2 regions of the Mesorhizobium sp. P2_B5 genome follow, and region 2 is predicted to be linked to the other one. Evidence: riboswitches for the same ligand, from Rfam matches in the RefSeq annotation. Region 2 holds a riboswitch; the other holds the start of a gene.
The links. Region 2 has a riboswitch for thiamine pyrophosphate ahead of AC1D1N_RS21645 (YkoF family thiamine/hydroxymethylpyrimidine-binding protein). Riboswitches for the same ligand answer to the same signal wherever they lie in the genome.
Positions count from the first base shown of each region.

Region 1: linked by a shared signal. The riboswitch ahead of thiB (thiamine ABC transporter substrate binding subunit) and the one ahead of AC1D1N_RS21645 (YkoF family thiamine/hydroxymethylpyrimidine-binding protein) in region 2 are both predicted to bind thiamine pyrophosphate.

Region 1 is NZ_JBFUDJ010000001.1:254,684-264,404, forward strand. Features, by position in the region: gene AC1D1N_RS01320 (caspase family protein) at 1-1,688, shown strand, start outside; gene AC1D1N_RS01325 (M48 family metalloprotease) at 1,748-3,154, opposite strand; gene thiQ (thiamine ABC transporter ATP-binding protein) at 3,489-4,241, opposite strand; gene thiP (thiamine/thiamine pyrophosphate ABC transporter permease) at 4,250-5,827, opposite strand; gene thiB (thiamine ABC transporter substrate binding subunit) at 6,006-7,013, opposite strand; TPP riboswitch at 7,057-7,171, opposite strand; gene AC1D1N_RS01345 (thiamine diphosphokinase) at 7,276-7,935, shown strand; gene AC1D1N_RS01350 (ABC-F family ATP-binding cassette domain-containing protein) at 7,937-9,721, shown strand, end outside.
Region 2 is NZ_JBFUDJ010000006.1:323,027-332,747, reverse strand. Features, by position in the region: gene AC1D1N_RS21660 (ABC transporter substrate-binding protein) at 1-213, opposite strand, end outside; gene AC1D1N_RS21655 (ABC transporter ATP-binding protein) at 210-998, opposite strand; gene AC1D1N_RS21650 (ABC transporter permease) at 995-1,690, opposite strand; gene AC1D1N_RS21645 (YkoF family thiamine/hydroxymethylpyrimidine-binding protein) at 2,120-2,728, opposite strand; TPP riboswitch at 2,719-2,831, opposite strand; gene AC1D1N_RS21640 (hypothetical protein) at 3,025-3,390, shown strand; gene AC1D1N_RS21635 (DUF2934 domain-containing protein) at 3,520-3,759, opposite strand; gene AC1D1N_RS21630 (hypothetical protein) at 3,853-4,056, opposite strand; gene AC1D1N_RS21625 (DUF1236 domain-containing protein) at 4,148-4,477, opposite strand; gene AC1D1N_RS21620 (DUF982 domain-containing protein) at 4,690-4,998, shown strand; gene AC1D1N_RS21615 (hypothetical protein) at 5,015-5,314, opposite strand; gene AC1D1N_RS21610 (hypothetical protein) at 5,498-5,770, shown strand; gene AC1D1N_RS21605 (PRC-barrel domain containing protein) at 5,867-6,151, shown strand; gene AC1D1N_RS21600 (hypothetical protein) at 6,254-6,403, shown strand; gene AC1D1N_RS21595 (hypothetical protein) at 6,540-6,761, opposite strand; gene AC1D1N_RS21590 (heme-copper oxidase family protein) at 7,038-7,445, opposite strand; gene AC1D1N_RS21585 (hypothetical protein) at 7,638-8,405, opposite strand; gene AC1D1N_RS21580 (hypothetical protein) at 8,885-9,214, opposite strand; gene dinB (DNA polymerase IV) at 9,350-9,721, shown strand, end outside.

The DNA.
Region 1 (9,721 bases), on a different contig from region 2:
TGGCGCCGAACCAGGAGATCAGGGCTGTCATGGCCGCCGTGCGCCGCGATGTGGTCAAGGCAACCGGTGGCAAGCAGGTTCCATGGGAAAATTCCTCGCTTCTCGACGATGTCTTTCTGATGCCCCGCGCCAACCGCCCGGCGCTGCCGCCGGTACTGGAGAAAATCGTGCCGTCCGGCGTCGGGCCAGTAGCGCTCGATCTGCCGGCGCCAGTTGACGTCGACGGTGGCGCGGTCAGCGTCAGCATCGACAGCCTGCCGACACTCGGACGGCTGACACTTGATGGCAAGCCCTTGGCCATGGGCGAAAGGATCGAGGGTACCGACCTCCCGCGTCTGCGCATGGACGCCCCCGCATTGGCGGGTGGGCAGGAACAGGTGGAAACGCTGGCCTACACCACGCACAACGAGTGGGGTGGCGAATCCCAGGGCGTTCTGCTGTTGCGGATCAGAAACGGCGCGGGCGCTGAAGGCAAGCAACTCATGGCCTCAATCGCCGCCGAGCAAAAGCAGGCGGTGGTTGAGCGCGGCATTCGTATCGCCGGCGCCGCCGAAGCGATCGAAAACCGCGACATCGAAATCCCCGTCGGCGTCGGTCCGATTCCGCTCAAGCTGGATTTCCCGACCAAGGATCCGTCGATCAGCTTGAAGCTTGCAAGCTATCCGGCAACCGGGACACTGTCCCTGCCGGACCGCATCCTGTCGCCTCAATCGAGCCTGATGGCCGACGATGTCGACAAATTGCGCTACGAGGCGCAGATCGGCTCCGCGACGCCGGTCGAGATCGGCTTTCAGATCCGCGCCGACAATACATCGAAGACGGCGACGCTGAAACTGTCGCCAAGCGTCGATCCCTGCGATCGAGCGGCTGGCGAACCTCTCGACCTGCAAGGCATTGTCCCGGGCCGGTTGGCGAACGAGATTGGCGACGACGCGGTTGAGCTCTGCCAGGCCTCGGTGAAGGCCTATCCAGAGATTGCCCGCTTCCGTTACCAACTCGGACGGGCGTTGCTGGCCTCGGGCAAGGTCAATGAGGCCAGGCAGGCAATCCAGCAGGCCGCCGACAAGGGATACGTCCGCGCGGTTTTCGCGCTCGGCTCCATCGTCTCGTCGGGAATAGGGACGGCCGCGGATCCCGAACAGGCCAACCGCTTCTATTCAGAAGCATCCGAAAAGGGTGACCCCTACGCCATGACCGCGTGGGGACGCACCCTGTTCAATGGGCGCGGCGTCCAGCGCGATGCCGCCAAGGGGTTGGACTTGCTGCTCAAATCGGCGGCGATGGGGCATATCGATGCCATGAACGATCTCGCATCGATCTTCATGGAAGGTCGCAATGGTGTTCCAACTGATCCGGACCGCGCGCTCGCCTTCTTCAGAGCCGGAATGGAGCGGCAGCAGATGTATTCCCTGGGTGTTCTCAGCACCCCGAAGCGGGTCGCCTTGGCGATTCCGGCGTGCAAGGTCCGGCCCCCGAAAATCATCACGAAAATAAAGGTGGTTCCCATACCCGCGCCAAGACCGAAGACCCCGAAACCCGTGCCGCAAACCGGCCGGGCGGCCTGGAGCGGCAACAACGGTGATGGTTCCGAGCGCCGTGCTTCAAATCCCGGTGGTGGTGAGAACACCAGTAGCGAAGGCACTGACAGCGGTACCGATACCGGCACGAACACCGACAGCAACCTCTGAGAGTGGCAGTGACCGCAGCCCTGCTTCGCACGGGCAGGCCCCATCGAAGCCGGACTGCGCTACTTGTCCGTGACGATCTTGACCTTGTCGCCGGCCGAAACCGAGGCGCCCGGCGACATCGCGTTGAGCACCCTGAACAGATCGAGCTTGCGGTCGACGCCGACCATTTGCGCCGACAGCGAACCCATGGTCTGGCCCGCCTGAACGGTAACGACACGGATATGCAGTGGCTTCAGCGCCGCCTTCTCGGCCGCACTCAGGATGCGGAACGAGCCGCTGACCGAGCGCGCCACCGGATCCAGCGTAGTGCTGGCCGAGGGCGCCGCCGTCAAAAGCCGGTAGACTTGGCCGCCGGCGCGGATCACCGCAATGTCGAACTGCCAGCCATCGGCGCCGGCATGCGCGGTCGCCGCCTCGTTGCCGTTGATCGTCTCCTGGCGCACGCTGGTCTCGTCGAGACCGGCCACCCAGCCGCTTCTGATATAGTCGGTCAGCGCCCGATCCTTGTCGATCGACACGCCGTCGAAGCGGACCGCCATGTCGCCGGGGCCGGTCGCCGTCACCGCCGCGGCCGTATTATCGATGATGAAACCGTCCGGCACGGTGAACGACACGCCGAGGCCCGGATGCAGGAAGGTCTGGCCGCGCACATAGCCCTCTTCCGGCGTATCGCCATAGAGCAGGCCGTCAATGCCAGCCAGGAAGGAATCGCGGTCACGCGTACCGACGCCCGGCGCGCCGAACTGGCGGGCGTGGCGCTGCGCCAGATCGATGCGCTGCGGCGTGTTGGGGTGCGTGGCCAGGAAGTCGAGGCTGGCATCAGTGGCGCCGCTGATCGAGCGGAAATCGGTATAGGCCGACATCGACTGCAGGAAGCGGCCGGCGGCATAGGGATCGTAGCCGGCTTCGCCGACCGACTTGATGCCGATGGCGTCGGCCTCCAGCTCCTGGTTGCGCGAGAACTGCGCCAGCCTCAGCTTGCCGCGGATCAGGGCCGCCTTGGCGGTCGGACTGTCGCCGAGCACGTCGGAAACCACCTTGGTCGCTAGGCCTTCCTCGGCCTCGAGCTGCTGGCGCTGCAGGCCATGGTTGGCGGTGACGTGGCCCATCTCATGCGCAATGACGGCGGCGAGTTCGGCCGAATCATTGGCCAGCGCCAGGAGGCCGCGGGTGACATAGAGATAGCCGCCCGGCAGCGCGAAGGCGTTGACGTTCGGCGAATTGAGGATGGTGATGCGATAGGTCTGGGTCGGATTGGCCGACACCACGGTCAGGCTGCCGACGACTTTGGCCACCATGCGCTCGAGCTTGGGATCGGAATATTCGCCGCCATACGTCGCGAGGATGCGTGGATGCTGCGCCTTCGCCAGTTCGGCGAGCTTGCTGTTGGCGGCGACATTGTCGACCGTGATCGGCTTGTCGGAAGGCTGGAAACCGGATTCCTGCACTTCCGGAGGCGTGAACATCTGGCAACTGGCCAGCGCCACGGCAAGGCCGGCCAGCGCGAGGAAGCGCGCCAGCGGCCTGCGTCTCAAAGTGTCAGTGCCGGTCGACAGCACGGCGTCCCTTCAGCTCTCGGCGCATGACCTGGACCCAGGGGTCCGCGCCAGCGAAAATCGAATTCTCGGTGGCAATCCTGCACAAATCAAAAAACCTACAGCGTTTTACACACCCGGATGGATGCGGCGCTGTAGGGGGCAAATCACGGCTCGTGCCGGACCAATACTGGGCGGACCTAGCCACATCAGTTGGACCATGGCAAGCAAGCGCCACATCACCTGTAGCCGGTTTGGTCGTAAATTATGTCCGCTTCCGGGCAATATCGCGTGATCCGCCCGAACTTGCGCCGATATAGCGCCGAAACGCTTCAGGACCAGTGCCGTCGAAAAAATCGGCGGCAGATCCCGTTGAGGCAACCCTGCCATTGTCCAGAAAAACCATCTGCTCTCCGATGCGGCGCGCGTCTTCCGGCTGATGCGTGACGAACAACACCGTCATCGCCCGCTCGGCATGGACGCCGGCCACGAGGTCGAGCATGTCGTCGCGCAGTGCGGGCCCAAGCGAAGCGAACGGCTCGTCGAGCAACAGCACCGGCCGGTCGCGCACCAGAACGCGGGCGAGTGCCACGCGCTGCCGTTCGCCGCCGGAGAGCTCGCGCGGCAGCCGCTTTTCCTTGCCGGCAAGGCCGACACGCTCGAGCGCCTCGGCAATTGCCGCGCGATCGGTTTGCGTCAAACTAAGCGACGGTGAGCGGCCGAGGCCGACATTCTTCTCGACCGAGAGATGGGCAAACAGATTGTTTTCCTGGAACACCATCGACACCGGTCGTGCCGATGGTGCGGAAGCGCCGACATCGGCGCCGCCGATCAGAACGCGGCCGGATTGCGGCGTCTCGAAGCCGGCCACCAGGTTGAGCAGGGTCGACTTTCCCGAACCGCTCGCCCCCATGATGGCGGTGATTTTCGAGGCAGCGAATTCGACATCGAACAGGAACGGCGCCTCGCCATAGCTGAACGAGACCTTGTCCAGCCGCACGACCGCGCCTTTTTCCATGGCGGAAGTCACGATTTTTCTCCTCGTCCCAACCAATCCGCGGCGACCACCAGAGCCAGGCAGACCGCCCCGAGCAGCAAAGCCAGCCCGGCGGCGTCGGCTGTGCGGTAGCTGCCCATGCGCGCCAAGAGGAGATAAGGCAATGTCTGCACTGAATCGCTGCCGAACAGTGCGATGACGCCAAGATCGCCGAGCGACAGCGCCATGGCGAAGGCAAAGCCGGTGGCCAGCGGCCGCCGCAGCGACGGCCAGTCGACCAGCCGCAGCCGGCTCCAGCCCGAAATGCCGAGCTGTGCGCACAGCTTTTCGTGGCGCTCGCTTGCCGCATCATAGGCCGGACGCATCGCGCGGATGGCGAAGGGCATCGCCATCACCGCGTTGACGGTGACGACCATGACGGGCGCGATGGCAAAGACATCGGCGACCGTGCGCAGCAGGAGAAACCAGCCGGCGCCGATGACGATGGGCGGCACGACGAGGACAAAACCGGCGCCGGTGTCGGTGGCATGTTCGAGCAGCGAGCGGGCGCCGCCACGGCGGTGCAGGGACAGCGCCCGGCGTGCCATGATCAGCGACAGCGATAGCGACACCGAAAGCAGCGCCGCCAGCAGGCTGAGACAGGCGCTGGTCAGCGTCGCCTGGCGCACCGCGCTCTCGCCAGCCAGCCGGCTGAGATCGGCGCCAAGGCCTGATGCGACGGTTGCCGCCATCGGCCCGGCTACGAACAGCAGAGCGAGCGCGATCAATACGACATTAAGCGCCGTTTCGACCGGGCCGGCCGAGAGATAGCGGCGCCGCGCCACAGGCAGGTTCGCATCCCCGGTCACATTGGCGCCAAGCCGCGTCAGCGCCAGCACGACGGCAAAGGTCAGCGCAATTTGCAGCAATGTCAGTGTGACTGCCCGCGCGGGATCGAAGTCGAAGCGCAGCGCTTGGTAGATTGCGACCTCCAGCGTCGTCGCCGCCGGCCCGCCGCCGAGGATGAGCACGATGGTGAAGGAGGTGATGCAAAGCATGAAGACAAGGCCGGCGATGCCCGGCAGAGCCGATCGCAGCACCGGCCATTCGATCAACCGGAAGGCTGGTCTCGCCCCCATGCCGAGCTGGCTTGCCAGCCGCCATTGATCGGCAGGCACCGTGCCCAGTGCCTCAAGGAACAGCCGTGTTGCCAGCGGCAGATTGAAGAAGACATGAGCGACGAGGATGCCCGACAGGCCATAGATATCGGGCCAGCTTTGGCCACCGATCGCGGCGAAGTAGCCGGCCCGGCCATAGAGCGCCAGTATGCCCAGCGCCGCGACAATGGCCGGCAGTGCCAGCGGCACGGTGAACAGTTGCAGGATGAAACCGCGGCCAAAGAAGCGCGGATGCCGCGACAGAGCACGCGCCACAAACAGCGCCGGCACGACGGAAAGCAGCGTCGAAAGGACTGACTGCCAGAGCGTGAAGCGGACGACACGCAGGAGATAGAGATCGAAGGCGGACGCAGCACCGCGGAGGTCGTGCGCGCCTTCGAGGATGAGGCCGGCAAAGGCGCCGCCGATCAGCAGCGCTATTGCGCCGAGCGCAACGATGCCGGCGGCGATGCGGGGGTCAGAGTCGCGCCTTCCACCCTCCCCCTTGTGGGGAGGGTCGGGGCGCGGATGCCGCGAAGCGGTGTCCGCGAACCGGGGTGGGGGTGAGGCTGGGTTCAACGTCGCTACCCCCGCCCCGCTCCGCTTCGCGGATCGACCCTCCCCACAAGGGGGAGGGTGAAGACCGCCGTCATTTGCTCATCACCGCCAGCCACTCATCGACCCAAGCCTTGCGGTTGGCCGCAACCTCTTCCGGGCTGAACAGCAGCGTCTTCGCCGGCTTGACCAGTTTGTCGAAGGCCGGATTGAGCGGCTTGTCGGTTTTCCCCGCCGGGAACATCCAGTTGGTCTCCGGAATGACATTCTGGAATTTCGGCCCGGTCATGAAGGCGAGAAACTTTGCCGCCAGCGGGTTCTTCGCACCCGTGGTGGTGATGCCGGCGACCTCGATCTGCAGATACTCGCCTTCCTCGAAAGACGCCGCCTGGTAGCGCTCGGTGTTTTCGGCGACCATGTGATAGGCCGGCGACGTCGTGTAGGACAGCACCATCGGCGCCTCGCCCTTGGTGAACAGGCCATAGGCTTCGCTCCAGCCCGGCGTCACCGTCAGCACCTTTGGCTTGAGCTTGGCCCAGGCTTCCGGCGCCTTGTCGCCATAAACCGACTTCACCCACAAAAGCAGGCCAAGGCCCGGCGTCGACGTGCGCGGATCCTGGATGACGATCTTGTCTTCGGCATTGCCCTCAACCAATTCCTTGAGACTCTTCGGTGGGCTCTTCAGCTTCTCGGTGTCATAGACGACAGCGAAATAGCCATAGTCGTAGGGGACGAAAGTATCGTCACTCCAGCCGCCCGGCACGCTGTTTTCAGCCACCGCGCCATGCGGGACAAACAGGCCGGAGGCCTTGGCTTCGTCGGTCAGATTGGTGTCTAGGCCAAGCACGATATCGGCTTTGGTCGATGCCCCCTCCAGCTTGACGCGGTTGAGCAGCGCGACGCCGTCGGCGACCGAGACGAAGTCGACGCTGCAGCCGCATTCGGCCTCGAACTCCTTCTTCACAGCAGGGCCTGGACCCCAGTCGGCGGTGAAGCTCTCGTAGGTGTAGATGGTGAGTCTGTCCTGCGCGGACGCAGGGCTTGCCAGAAGTGAAACAGCAAGACCCAGGGCTGGGACAAGACGGGACAAAATCATGCGCATCGGCGCCTCCTTCATTCGTGTTGAAAGGAATTGAGGCGTCGGTCTGTCCGAAGCGTCTAATCCCTCCGCCGGTACAAACCGGATCAGGTTCAGCGGGTTGGCGAGACTGCCTCTCAGCCGGTCCGCGAAGATCGCGTCCGGCACCCCGTTAGAGCGTTTCGACACATAGGCCCGGCCAAGGTGCCACGCAAGCGGAACTTTGCCGGCGGTGGTGGGTCTCGGCCTTCCGTTTCGCCGGCGGGGCTGGTAAGGGCCACCGGATATGAGCACATTCACCATCCTGCTTGGCGGCGATCTCGTCCGCACGCCGCGGCTCGACCGCCAGGTCGAAGGCACGCGCGTCATCGCCGCGGACGCCGGCATCGGCCATGCCCGACTGCTCGGCCTGCTGCCGGAGCTATGGGTCGGCGACTTCGATTCCGTGCCGGCGGACCTTCCTGCAGATCTCGCCGCTGTGCCGCGCCAGGTATTTCCGCCCGAAAAGGACAAGACCGACGGCGAGCTGGCCATCGCCGCCGCACTGGAGCGCGGCGCCACCAGCCTGGTGCTGGCCGGCGCTTTCGGTGGCAAGCGCGCCGACCATGCGTACCTTCATCTGGCGCTCAGCCTGCGGCTGGCCGAGACCGGCACAAAAGTGCTGTTGACCAGCGGCGCGCAGGAGGGGGTGCCCTTGCTGCCGGGCAAGGCCGACTTCGATTACGCCGACGGCACGTTGTTTTCCGTGCTCGGCTTTTCCGATCTTTCGGGCCTTACCGTGTCCGGCGCCAAATGGCCGCTCGACCATGTCGAGGTTGCCTTCGGCTCGTCGCTCACCATCTCCAACGAGGTCAAGTCAGAGAAGACCGGGGGCCGGCTCGAAATCGCACTTGGCCATGGCCGCGCACTGCTGCTCGCTCATCCCTATCCCTTGCCTGAAAGCTGACATGGCCCCGCCCCTTCTCAACCTCGACGGGATAAGACTGACCTTCGGCGGCACGCCGCTGCTCGACGGCGCTGAACTCACCGCATCCGCCGGCGACAAGATTGCGCTGGTCGGCCGCAACGGCTCCGGCAAGTCGACTCTTCTCAAGATCGCCGCCGGGCTGATCGAGCCGCAGGACGGCGAGGTGTTCCGCCAGCCTTCGGCGACGGTGCGCTATCTCCCGCAAATGCCCGACATGGAGGGCTTTGCCAATGTGCGCGCCTATGTCGAGGCCGGGCTCGGGCCTGCCGACGATCCCTACCGCGCCACCTATCTGATGGAGCATCTCGGCCTCGCCGGCACGGAAAACCCCAACGACCTCTCCGGCGGCGAGGCGCGCCGCGCCGCTCTTGCCCGCGTCATGGCGCCGGAGCCAGATATTCTGCTGCTTGATGAGCCGACCAACCATCTCGATCTGTCTGTCATCGAATGGCTGGAAGAGGAGCTTGTCCGCACCTCGTCGGCGCTGATCGTCATCTCGCACGACCGTCGCTTCCTCGAACGCGTCTCGCGCGCCACCGTCTGGCTCGACCGCGGCCAGACCCGCCGCCTCGACAAGGGTTTTGGCCATTTCGAGGAATGGCGCGACCTTGTGCTGGAAGAAGAAGAGCGTGAGCAGCACAAGCTTGGCCGTCAGATCGTGCGCGAGGAGCACTGGCTGCGCTACGGCGTGACAGCACGGCGCAAGCGCAACATGCGCCGCCTCGGCGAACTCCAGACCATGCGCCAGCGTTTTCGCGGCCATCGCGGCGTCGAAGGCTCGGCCACCATGGTGGCCAGCGACGCCGCCGAATCCGGCAAGCTGGTGATTGAGGCGAAGAACATCGAGAAGAGCTTTGGCGACCTCACGGTGGTCAAGGGCTTCTCGACCCGCATCCAGCGCGGCGATCGCGTCGGCCTGGTCGGACCGAACGGCGCCGGCAAGACGACGCTGCTGAAGATGCTGATCGGCGAGATGAAGCCGGATGTGGGTTCGGTGCGGCTCGGTACCAATCTGGAAATCGCCACGCTCGACCAGAAGCGCGAGTCGGTAGACCCAGCCGAGACGCTGGCGCAATACCTCACCGACGGGCGCGGCGAAAACCTCGTCATCAATGGCGAGCAGCGCCATGTCGTTTCCTACATGAAGGATTTCCTGTTCAAGCCGGAACAGGCGCGCACGCCGGTGCGCGAGCTGTCCGGCGGCGAGCGGGCGCGTCTGCTCTTGGCGCGCGTTTTGGCGCGGCCGGCGAACCTTCTGGTTCTTGATGAGCCGACCAACGATCTCGACATGGAGACGCTGGAGCTTCTGCAGGAACTGGTCGCCGGTTTTGCCGGCACTGTCATCCTGGTCAGCCACGACCGCGATTTTCTCGACCGTACTGTGACCAGCATCATCGCGCCGGACGGTGGCGGCCGCTGGATCGAATATGCCGGCGGCTATTCCGACATGCTGGCGCAGCGCGGCGGCACCAGGCTCGACGATCGCAAGGCGCGCGCCAGAGCCGAAACCGGTGACGCCCCCGCACCTGGCAAAGGCGAGCTGGCACCTCCAAAAGGGCCGGCGAAAAAACTGTCGTTCAAGCAGAAGTTCGCGCTGGAATCGCTGCCGAAGAAGATCGAAGCGGTGGCGGCCTCGATCTCGCGGCTGGAGAACAACATCGCCGATCCCGCCTATTACGAGCGCGACCCCGCCTCATTCCAGAAGACCATCGCCGCCCTCGACAAGGAACGCGCCACGCTGGCAGCACTCGAGGAAGAGTGGCTG
Region 2 (9,721 bases):
GCCGGTATCGCCATAAGGCAGGATGTCGACGTCGAGCCCGGCCTCGTCGTAAAAGCCTTTGTCGCGGGCCACAAACAGGCCGATATGGTTGGTGTTGACCGTCCAGTCGAGCGCGACGGTGACTTTTTGCGCAGCCGCATGAGCACGCGAGGCCAGCGGCAGTCCGGCAGCCAGCGTCAAAAGCAGCGCTTGCCGGCGGGTGAATTCGGTCATGATGATCTCCTTTGAGCGGTCTTCGGGAACGAGGCTCGGTCAGCCCCGGGATTGAGCAGCGTGTCGAGGATTTCGGCTTCGAGCACAGCGGCCTGGCGCGCGGCATCGCTGCCGGTGGTGCGCGGGCGCGGCAGCGGCACGGTAATCTCGCTGATGATGCGGGCGGGCCGTGACGACAGGAGATAAATGCGGTCCGACAGGTACACCGCTTCACGTACATCATGGGTGATCAGCAGTGCCGTCCAGCGATGACGCTGCCACGTGCCTTCCAGCGAGCGCTGCATGGCCGCGCGTGTCAGCGCATCCAGCGCGCCAAAGGGCTCGTCGAGCAGCAGCATGTCGCGTTGCTGCACCACTGTGCGCAAAAGCGCAGCGCGCTGACGCATGCCGCCGGAGAGCTCTGCCGGCCAGGCGTGCTCGAAGCCGGCAAGGCCGAATTCGGCGAACAGCGGCGCGACTTGCTCGCGTGCCGCCCGTCGCGGCATGCCCTGCACTTCGAGCCCCAGCGTCACATTGTCGATGACGCGCCGCCACGGCATCAGCGCGTCGCGCTGCGGCATGAAGGCGAAATGGCGGCCATGGTCATCGAGTGGCGCACCGTCGAAGCGCATGTCGCCCTCGCCTTTCAGCGCACCGGTCAGCAGCTGGAACAGTGTCGACTTGCCGGCGCCGGAGGGCCCGAGGATGGACACGAACTCGCCGGCCGCGACATGAAGCGAAATGCCCGCGAGCACCTCCAGCGCGCCGAAGCTTTTGCTGATATCGCGGAGTTCGAGCCGTGTCATTGGGAGCTCTCTCCCGAAGGCTTGCCGCCGCGGCTCTCGCTCCCCGCATTTTCCCAGGGCATGGCGAGGCGCTGGATGAGCACCGCAAGGCCGAACAAAGCAAGTGTGAGCGCCGCGCTGACGGCGACCGCGGCGAGCACCAGATCGGGGCGGAAATTGTTCTTGGCGTTGAGCATGTAGATGCCCAATCCCTTCGCCGCCCCTGCATATTCGGCGAAGATCGCGCCAACCACGGCGTAAGTAATCGAGATCCTCAAACCGGCGAAGAAATAGGGCAGCGCCGAAGGCAAACGCGCCAGCCAGAAGATGCGCCAGCGCCCTGCCCCCATGGCCGCGAGCATCTGGGCAATCTCCTTGCTCGTGGCAGCGTAGCCTTCGACCAGCGCCACCATCATCGGGAAGAAAGTGACCAGTGCAACGAGCAGGATTTTCGGCATCAGCCCGAAGCCGAACCACAGCACGATGAGCGGCGCGATGGCGACCAGCGGCAAGGTCTGGCTGACGATCAGCAGCGTGAAGAGCGCGCGGCGCAGCGGGGCCAGAAAATCGACCAGCGCCGAAAGCACGAAGGCGGCAATCAACGAGCAGGCGAAGCCGGCAAGCGTGGCGCGGATGGTGGGAAGCGTATTGTCGGCAAGGGCAGCGCGGTTCTCCCAGGCCTGCAGCAACACGCGCGACGGCGCCGGCAGCATGCCGTGCGTGACGCCGCCATAGCGAGCGTAGAGCTCCCAGGCCGCGAGGAGCAGGGTGAAGGAGATGGCGGCGGGGCCGATTTTGGTGACGGCGGAGGGGACAGCCGATCTCCCCCCTTGTGGGGGAGATGTCCGGCAGGACAGAGGGGGGCGCGAAGGATCACCAACTTGCGAAACCTGTTCGGAAGCAACGGGTGAAGGCCGCGGACGCAACCAACTGAAAAGCCGGCGGGACAGCGCCCCCCTCTGCCTTGCCAGGCATCTCCCCCACAAGGGGGGAGATTGGACGTCATCACCGCCTTCGCCAATCGCCGAAGCTTCCCCTCCCTTCTGCCGGGAGAGGTCGAATGCGGGGGCATCTCCCCCACGCGATGGGTTGAACGAAACAGCCACGGCAATATCCTCGATGAACGACGCTTGAGCCGCGGCTCAGACGGCGGTCGGGCTGTTCGCAGAAATCGTGATGTCGAGGGTGACGTGGCCGGCGCCCGGGCCGAAGCGGCAGAAGGCTTCACCCAGGGTCGCAAACACCGCGCCGGCATCGCCACGCAGTTTGGTGCAGAAGTTCTTCGAGCGTTCAAAGACGCCGGACTGCTTCAGGAAATCGATGCAGCCATAGATCTCGTCCATATGGTCGCCCGTACCCATCACATAGAGCGATAACTGCGCCGCCACCGGCTGGTCGGTCGATGGCGTGGCCTGGACGGCGCGGATCGCGGCGACCTTGCGCTCGTCCAGCGCAATGGCGGGTCCGCCGGTCTCGTCGGAGCGGCAGATCGGATCGTCGGGCTCGCCCGGGCAACCGCGCGAAACCGCGGCCGAAAGCACGCAGTGCTTGCCGCTTTTGGCCGCCGCCACGAACAGGTCGCGCATGGCTGGAAACAACACCTCGGGCGGCCCGACCAGAAGCGTCGAGATGTCGTCGGTCTCGATCCTCAGCCGGTCGCGCCAGGGATCGAGCGCGCCGAGCGCGCCAAGGATGACGCCGACGAAATCGTCGGTCATGGGATAAAGGGAAATCTGTGCACCGGAAAACATCGCCCGCCTCGCTCCGCTGGTATTATCCAGATCAGCTTTAGGGTCCGAAGGCTTGCCGCCCTCATCTCAGCCCCGACCGTACGGAGCACCCCTGTGGATGGGCGGGTTAAAGCACTGTTCGAGGCATTGGGGAAGAGTATTTTTCGACTGGCATCGCGAAGTATGTTGGGCCAGGTTTGTTGGCTTCAGGAAAATCCGCATCATTTCGAAAGTTGAATTCGTTCAAATTGTACGCGTCATCCTTGACGAAATATCGTACATAAAGTACGATATTTCCTTTCAACAAGGGGAATTCCGTGAGCACAGCGAACCATGGCGCCTTCGCCGACCTCTCCCGCCCGCTGTTGTCACTGCCGCTGCTGCCGCCCTTGTCGCTCGACCAGCGCGAACGCGTTGCCGGAGCATGGCGAATGGCCAGCCAGGACATCGCCGACGATATTCGTTTCATCCGCCAATATTTGAAAGTGATTGCCGAGAAGGACGAGAGGCTGTCGACCGGCACGCTCGTTCACAGCCGCGCCTATGTCGAAGCCTGCGCCGGCTGGCTGCCCCAGACGGTGGCGCGCTATCTGCGCCACCTACGCCAGATCACCGAATGCGAACTGGTCATGACAGCTGCCGGTATCCGCTTTGCCCTCTCGAGTTATGCCTGGGAGGCATAGAGCATCACGCGATCTTCATGCACAATGAATTGCGCTCCCCGTGGAGGCGCAATTCGTCGGGTTAAGAGACCCTGGCGGGCCGAACGGCGACGTCCAGAACGGGGCCGCCCAGGCGAATTCTGCCCTTGCCTATTTCGACTTGGCCTTGCCGGACTTTGCGGCCGCCGGCTTTGCAGCCTTGGGCTTGGCGTCGGCCTTGACGGGCTTCGCAGCAGCCTTCTTCGCCGTCTTCTTCGGTTTGGCGGCCGCACCATCTATTTCGGCCGTGGCCTGTTCCCAGTGCTCCTGATGCGCGCCTTCCGGGCGGCCGGCCTGTTCCCAAATCTCATGTGCGCGCTGGCGAATGCGGTCCTGTCTGTCGTCCGTCACTTAAGCCTCCGTGGTTGGGTCCGATGGTTAGGTCCAGATTCCACGAAAACATTAGCCGAAATTTGAGCCGGCGTCTTGAGTGACGAGCTGCTTTCAATGCGGATCGGAAACGACCGCAACGCCGAGCAGCGCCGCTTTCTTGGTGATCAGCCCGGCGAGGTCGGCATCCGACCGATCCGTGCCGGTGCGCTCCCGCAAGAGCGCAATCGCTTCCTTCATCGACAACAGCGCGGTGCTGCGCTCAGCCAACAGCTTGTCGCAACACGCCGCCACGTTGGTCTCGACATGCGGCAACATGGGCAATGCTCCTTTCATCATTCGGCCCTGCCGCCCCTTATTGGGATGAACGACAGGGCCGTATTGGTGGTTCGGTCAGTTGTGGCCAGCGTTATTCGACCACCTCAACGATCCTGCGCGTGCTGGGATCGACCAACACTGTATGGTTGTCGACAACAGCGTATCTGTACTGAACGTCAGGAACCTCCTGCAGCTCGACAGTGTCGGGCAAGGCGGAGCCGACATTCAATTCGACCCCAAGCAGGCTGACCGAGGCGAGCGGATGTTTTTTTACGTATTGGTGCACGACCGTGCGCTGTTCGGGGGTGATGATCACCTGCTGCTGCGCCGGCTGCGTGACAATGACCTCGTCGGCCGCGGCAACACCGAGACCTGCGATCATGGCGAGCCCGGCGACTGCTGGAATAAGGACGGATTTCATCTTCGTCTCCTGTCGTTGTTGGCGAGCTCCGCCGAGCTCCCGCACGAGGCGAAAACATCACGGATCAAATTGGCGGGCTCCTGGAGGCAAACGCCTCCGGTACGGTCTTGTTCCGTAAGTGGAGACTAATTGATCGGCCCGACCAGCCATTATTGCCGGAACCGCACCGGCATGATTCGCATTGAAGGACGATCCCTCAGGAGGCTTTCAAAATGGACGATATGCGGCTGCAAAATCCCGTGGCAATTGCCGTCGGCGCCGGCTTCCGACGCGACATCACCACGCTGGCCGAGATGCAGAATTTTCTTCGGGAATGGCCGCACGCCAGGCGCGGCAAGATTTACGAAACGGCGCTGAGGGCCTGCGAAATGGCCAGGGCTGGACACGTGACCAAGGACCAGGCGCGGCGGGCTTTCGCAGCCTTTACCGAGGCGGTCGGCATTGCCTGGACCGGCATTGATCCGGTGACCGCGCTGCGCCTAGCCAAGGCTGGACCTGGCCGGCCCCGGTCCACACTGTAGAGACCCTCAAGCGAGATCATTGCTTTGGTGGCTGCACAGGCACCTCGCCGGGCTTGATCACCGGTGTTTTGCCCTGGTCCGGCGGCGGCTGCGTCATGCCCTGGTCACCGCTGGGCGGCGGCTGCAGCACGCCGCCGCAAGAACCAAGATCGGCGGTCGAATTGCCATTGCCCTCATCGGAGGAAGGCGGCTGCTGGCCGCCATCCTGGGGCTGCGCCTGGCAAGGCACGGGAGGAGCACCCTCGCCGCTGTCTTGCGCGGCGGCAGGGCCGGCAAGTGCCAGCAGCGCGCACGGCAAGAAAACAAAGATTTTCATTGTCCGGTCTCCGTCTGGAATCGTCTTCTTTTGGCAAATGCAGCCCAGCGGCAATTGGTTCCCCAAGTGATCCCCCACGTGGTTGCTAAGCGGTTCACAAACAAGCTGGGACCGGTTTCGGGAACCTGCTTGCCGGCGCCGAGTTCCACCTATTCGATGCAAGCACTGACCAGGGAGAAAATTATGGACCCGCGTAGAAAACCAAGCGACGAAGTGGAAGCCCCGACGCCGCGCCAGCAGGACTGGGATGCGTTGCGTGGCGCAAGGATCCTGCCCGACGGAGCAGATGAAGAAAGCCTGCCGGACACGACCGGTGTCGAGAAGGAAGGCGACCTGCCCGAGGAAGATGACGACAACCCCTATCAGGATAGTGACCATGCCTTGCCCGACGATGCCGAGGAAGCCGCCATTGGTCGCGACCCGGCGCGGCGCGGTGGTCCTTTCGACGAGGTGTAGGCTCGAAGCAGTCTGCGCCGGACTTTCGTGGCGTTTTACCGGAACTCTTCGTTTGTTCGCTGGTTAGGAAATTGTCCAACCCAGAGGAGACCGGTCATGGATCACACCAGTCACGCACGACTTGCCAGCACGGAACTGACGCCCGACATACTCGAAGGCGCGACCATCTACGGCCCTGACGACGAGAAGATCGGTTCTGTCGATCATCTGCATGGCAGTCAGGTCGTCATCGACGTCGGTGGCTTTCTTGGTATCGGCGCCAAGCCGGTGGCGGTCACCACCAGCCAGCTTGATTTCATGCGCGACGAGGATGGCGACGTCCACGCCGTCACCAGCTGGACCAAGGACCAGCTCAAGGCGATGCCGGAGCATCGCGACTGATATTTTCGAAGGGTCCGGCTGCGGCCGGGCCCTTCGTTCGGCACGCCAGGTGCGCCCTGGCGGTTTGGCTTCAGCGGCGCTCTGGTGATCAGGGAGAGACCGATGATCAGAAAACTCAAATCAGGGAAATACCGCCTCTATTCGCGCAAGGTCGATGAAAAGACTGGACGACGACGCAACCTCGGCACCTTCGACAGCCGCGAGGCGGCCGAAAAACACGAACGCGAAGTCCAGTATTTCAAGCGCCATTGAGATCGCTCCCCGACCTCTTCAGCGCGCAGGCAATCGCCCGACGCTGAGCGTGTGCTGCGTGCACGCTCCGGCACCGACGGCGGCCGGCGCCGGGCAACCCGTCGGCGCTTGAGGCCGACGGGCGCGCGAGCGGCCTTCAGTTCGACGCGGAATCGCCCAGCGCTTCGGTGAGGAAGGACGCAGCGATCAGGTCGTCGGCGTCGAGGCGTAGGGAGCCTTCGCTACCCCCCATAATGGCTGCGACCTTCTGGAAGGTCTGCATCTCGTATTCGGTAATCCTGGCATTTTGCATCCGGGCCTTCAGATCGGCAACGCGTCGGCCCAGTGAGGCGGACGTTCCGATTTCTCTTTTCGACATGGCGTCGTGCTCCTCCCCCAACCCATGCTTGGTTTTGCCTCTGCTCGCTTAGCTGTACCCAGAGATGCCTATTTATAAGGCAGCACGAATACAGTCGCGGCAACGCGCGGTACCAGGGAAGGTTCCAGCATAAAATGGTCACGAAATAATACGGGAGGGCCGGGAGTCTAGAACCGGTGACTGGCGCCGCAACCAGGGGCTGCGGCCGTCAAGCCACGCCATCCCCGCGTCGCCGTTAGCGACGCAGGTCGGACTGCAATCGCGTTGCGCGATCGGTCAGCGAGAGGGCGACGGCACGCCAGAGACCGAGCGCGCAGTTTCTGGCGAGAACACCACGACAGCGAAGACCAGAACGGCAGCGGCGACGATGAGCGAGCCGCCGGCAACGACAGGCTCAATCGCGGGGTTTCCCTGCAACATCACGTAGAGCGCCGGCAGCATGATCACCACGCCAACCGTATAGAGCCAGTAGTGAATCATGGCGATGCGGCGCGCCGCCTTTTGCGGATTGAGCGCGTAGTAACCGCCGAAGATGGCGCTCGTCACCCAGCCCAGCAGGTTGATATGCGCATGCGCCGGGAAGGCGCTGTGATCGCCTGAGATGGCCATCTGCAGGCCGGCCGCAATTCCCAATATGAGGAACACGATGGCGGTTTTGAAAAAGAGTTCTGAAACCTTAGGCATGTCGTTCTCCCCCGATGCCGTTTACCCCAGCATTGCGAAGGCTACACTTAGGAGTGAAGATTTTCCATACCGTACTTGGGGTTAGTAACGCCTTTCCCCTAGGACCGGCAGTTCCCTCGGCCCGTCAAAAAGCCGCCGGGGCGAACCCCGGCGGCATGGTCGTTCTATTGGGCCGTTTCAGCCGCGATCGGCTTACGGCGTTGCCGGAGCCAGCTTGGCGGCCATCTGGTCGATCTTGTCGGCAAGCACGCCGTTGGCCCAGTCGGTGACCTCGGGGTCGACCGGCTTGTTGGCCATATCGGCGAGTGCGTCATCGAGCGATGGGATGTTGCCGGTAGCCGTATCGGCAGCCGTCTGCGCCGCGGCAGCCGCCGCTTCAGCATCCGTGACCGCGGCCTCCAGATCCGCCATCGTTGCGTCCTGGGCCGCCTGCTCCTCGGGCGTTGGAGGCGTAATGGCATTCGCGGCGTCGAATAGTGCCTGCTGGTCAACCACCGCGGCCTGAGCCTCCGTCACCGCCGCATTGGCCTCGTCAACCGCGGCTTGGGCGTTCTTGGCAACTGCCGACGCCGTCACATAAGCCTGAACGCCGGCGAACTTCTTGCTCTTGGAGTTCATATAGGCGTTGATGTTGCGTTGCAGCGAGTTCAGCCGGCCAAGCTTGGCGTGGATGTTCTTTTCCTTGGGCGTCGCGGCGACTTCGACGTCATCGACAGCCTGGTCGTCAGTCGAGGCCTTCTTGCCGGCATGAGCCGATGCCGATTTGCCATGCGAAGCGCTGTTGCCGGATTTGCCGCTGCCGCTATTGCCGTTGCCGCTGCCATTGCCGTTGCCGCCGCCGTTGCCACCACCATGGCCGTGGCCTCCACCGTTACCGTTGCCACCAGCACCAGCCAGGGCCGGAGAGGCCAGAAGCGCAAACGCGGCAAGCGCCGCCAAAAGAGTTTTTCGGGATGTCATAATACCTCCTCGGGGGATAGCCCACCTCCGCCGACTCGCTATAGCAGCGCCATATGAGAATTTGCTAATTCGATGGAGTAAACTTTAGATAAATGTGGTTGCGATACGCGACAATCGGCCTGCAAAAGGCTGGAGACTGGTTCGTAACTAATTGAAATATAAGATAAATATGAAAATCGGAGAGCAGATCGGCCCTTTGCGCGACTGACGCCCTATACTGATCAGACCTTAGGCCCTATTGGCTGTGATACTTAGGTCGAAGCCACCGGAACCGCGACCGTCGTGGCGTAACTTATCGAGCAGGCGTCGAATGCTAGATACGACATCACCGGGCAGCCACCAACGTGGTGATCGAGCTTCCGGTAGAGCCGCTGAGGCGGATCGATTGAGCGCCAGAACGCAGGCTTTCGGAACACCGCCGATGGTCGATTGGGCCGCCCGGGAAGGACGGCCCTTTCAAGCGCTTGCGGCATCTGGGCCTATGGCATCAGCAGGATATCGGCGCCCGGCTGTTCGTCGAACAGCACGGCGCAGCCGCGCCTCAGCGCCACCGCAGACAGGGCATTGGCCACCGCCTCGTCCGGCGACACGAAATCGCCAGTCAGCACTCGCAATTCTTCAACCGCCTTGGCCATCGACACGCAGTGCCCGGCAACGCGATCGCTCGTGCAGGCGTCAACGACGCTGACGAGGTCGATCATCTCGAACTGGCCCATACCAGCCTCCACGAAACAGTGTCCCAACGAGACCATGAACGCCGTGGCGAGAGACAATGTTCCCTGCGCCCGGCGGGAAGGCAGATCAATCACGGCCGGTTCTCCAGCGAATTCACTGGAGGCAAGCGCCTCGCTTGACAGCGGACCCTGTTTGTTCTCTATTTGTTCGTCAAAACCACCCTAGCAACAGACGCGGCTAATGCTGCAACGCCCAAAGGAACGGCCGGGATGGAACCCACCATCCTGCATGCGGATCTCGATGCCTTCTATGCCTCGGTCGAGCAGCTGCTCGACCCGTCGCTCAGGGGCAAGCCGATTGCCGTCGGCGGCGGTGTGGTGCTGGCCGCATCCTACGAGGCCAGGGTTTTTGGCGTCCGCGGCGGGATGCCGGGGCGGCGCGCGCGGGAGCTTTGCCCGCAGTTGATCTTTGTCGGCGGAAATTTCGGCGAGTACCAGAGGCTGGGCGACGCCGCGATCAAAGTGCTCGACGATTTCACGCCGCTGGTCGAGCGCATCTCGATCGACGAGGCCTTTGCCGATGTCGCCGGCTGCACGCATCTGTTCGGGTCGCCGGCCAAGATCGCCGCCACGGTGCGGCGG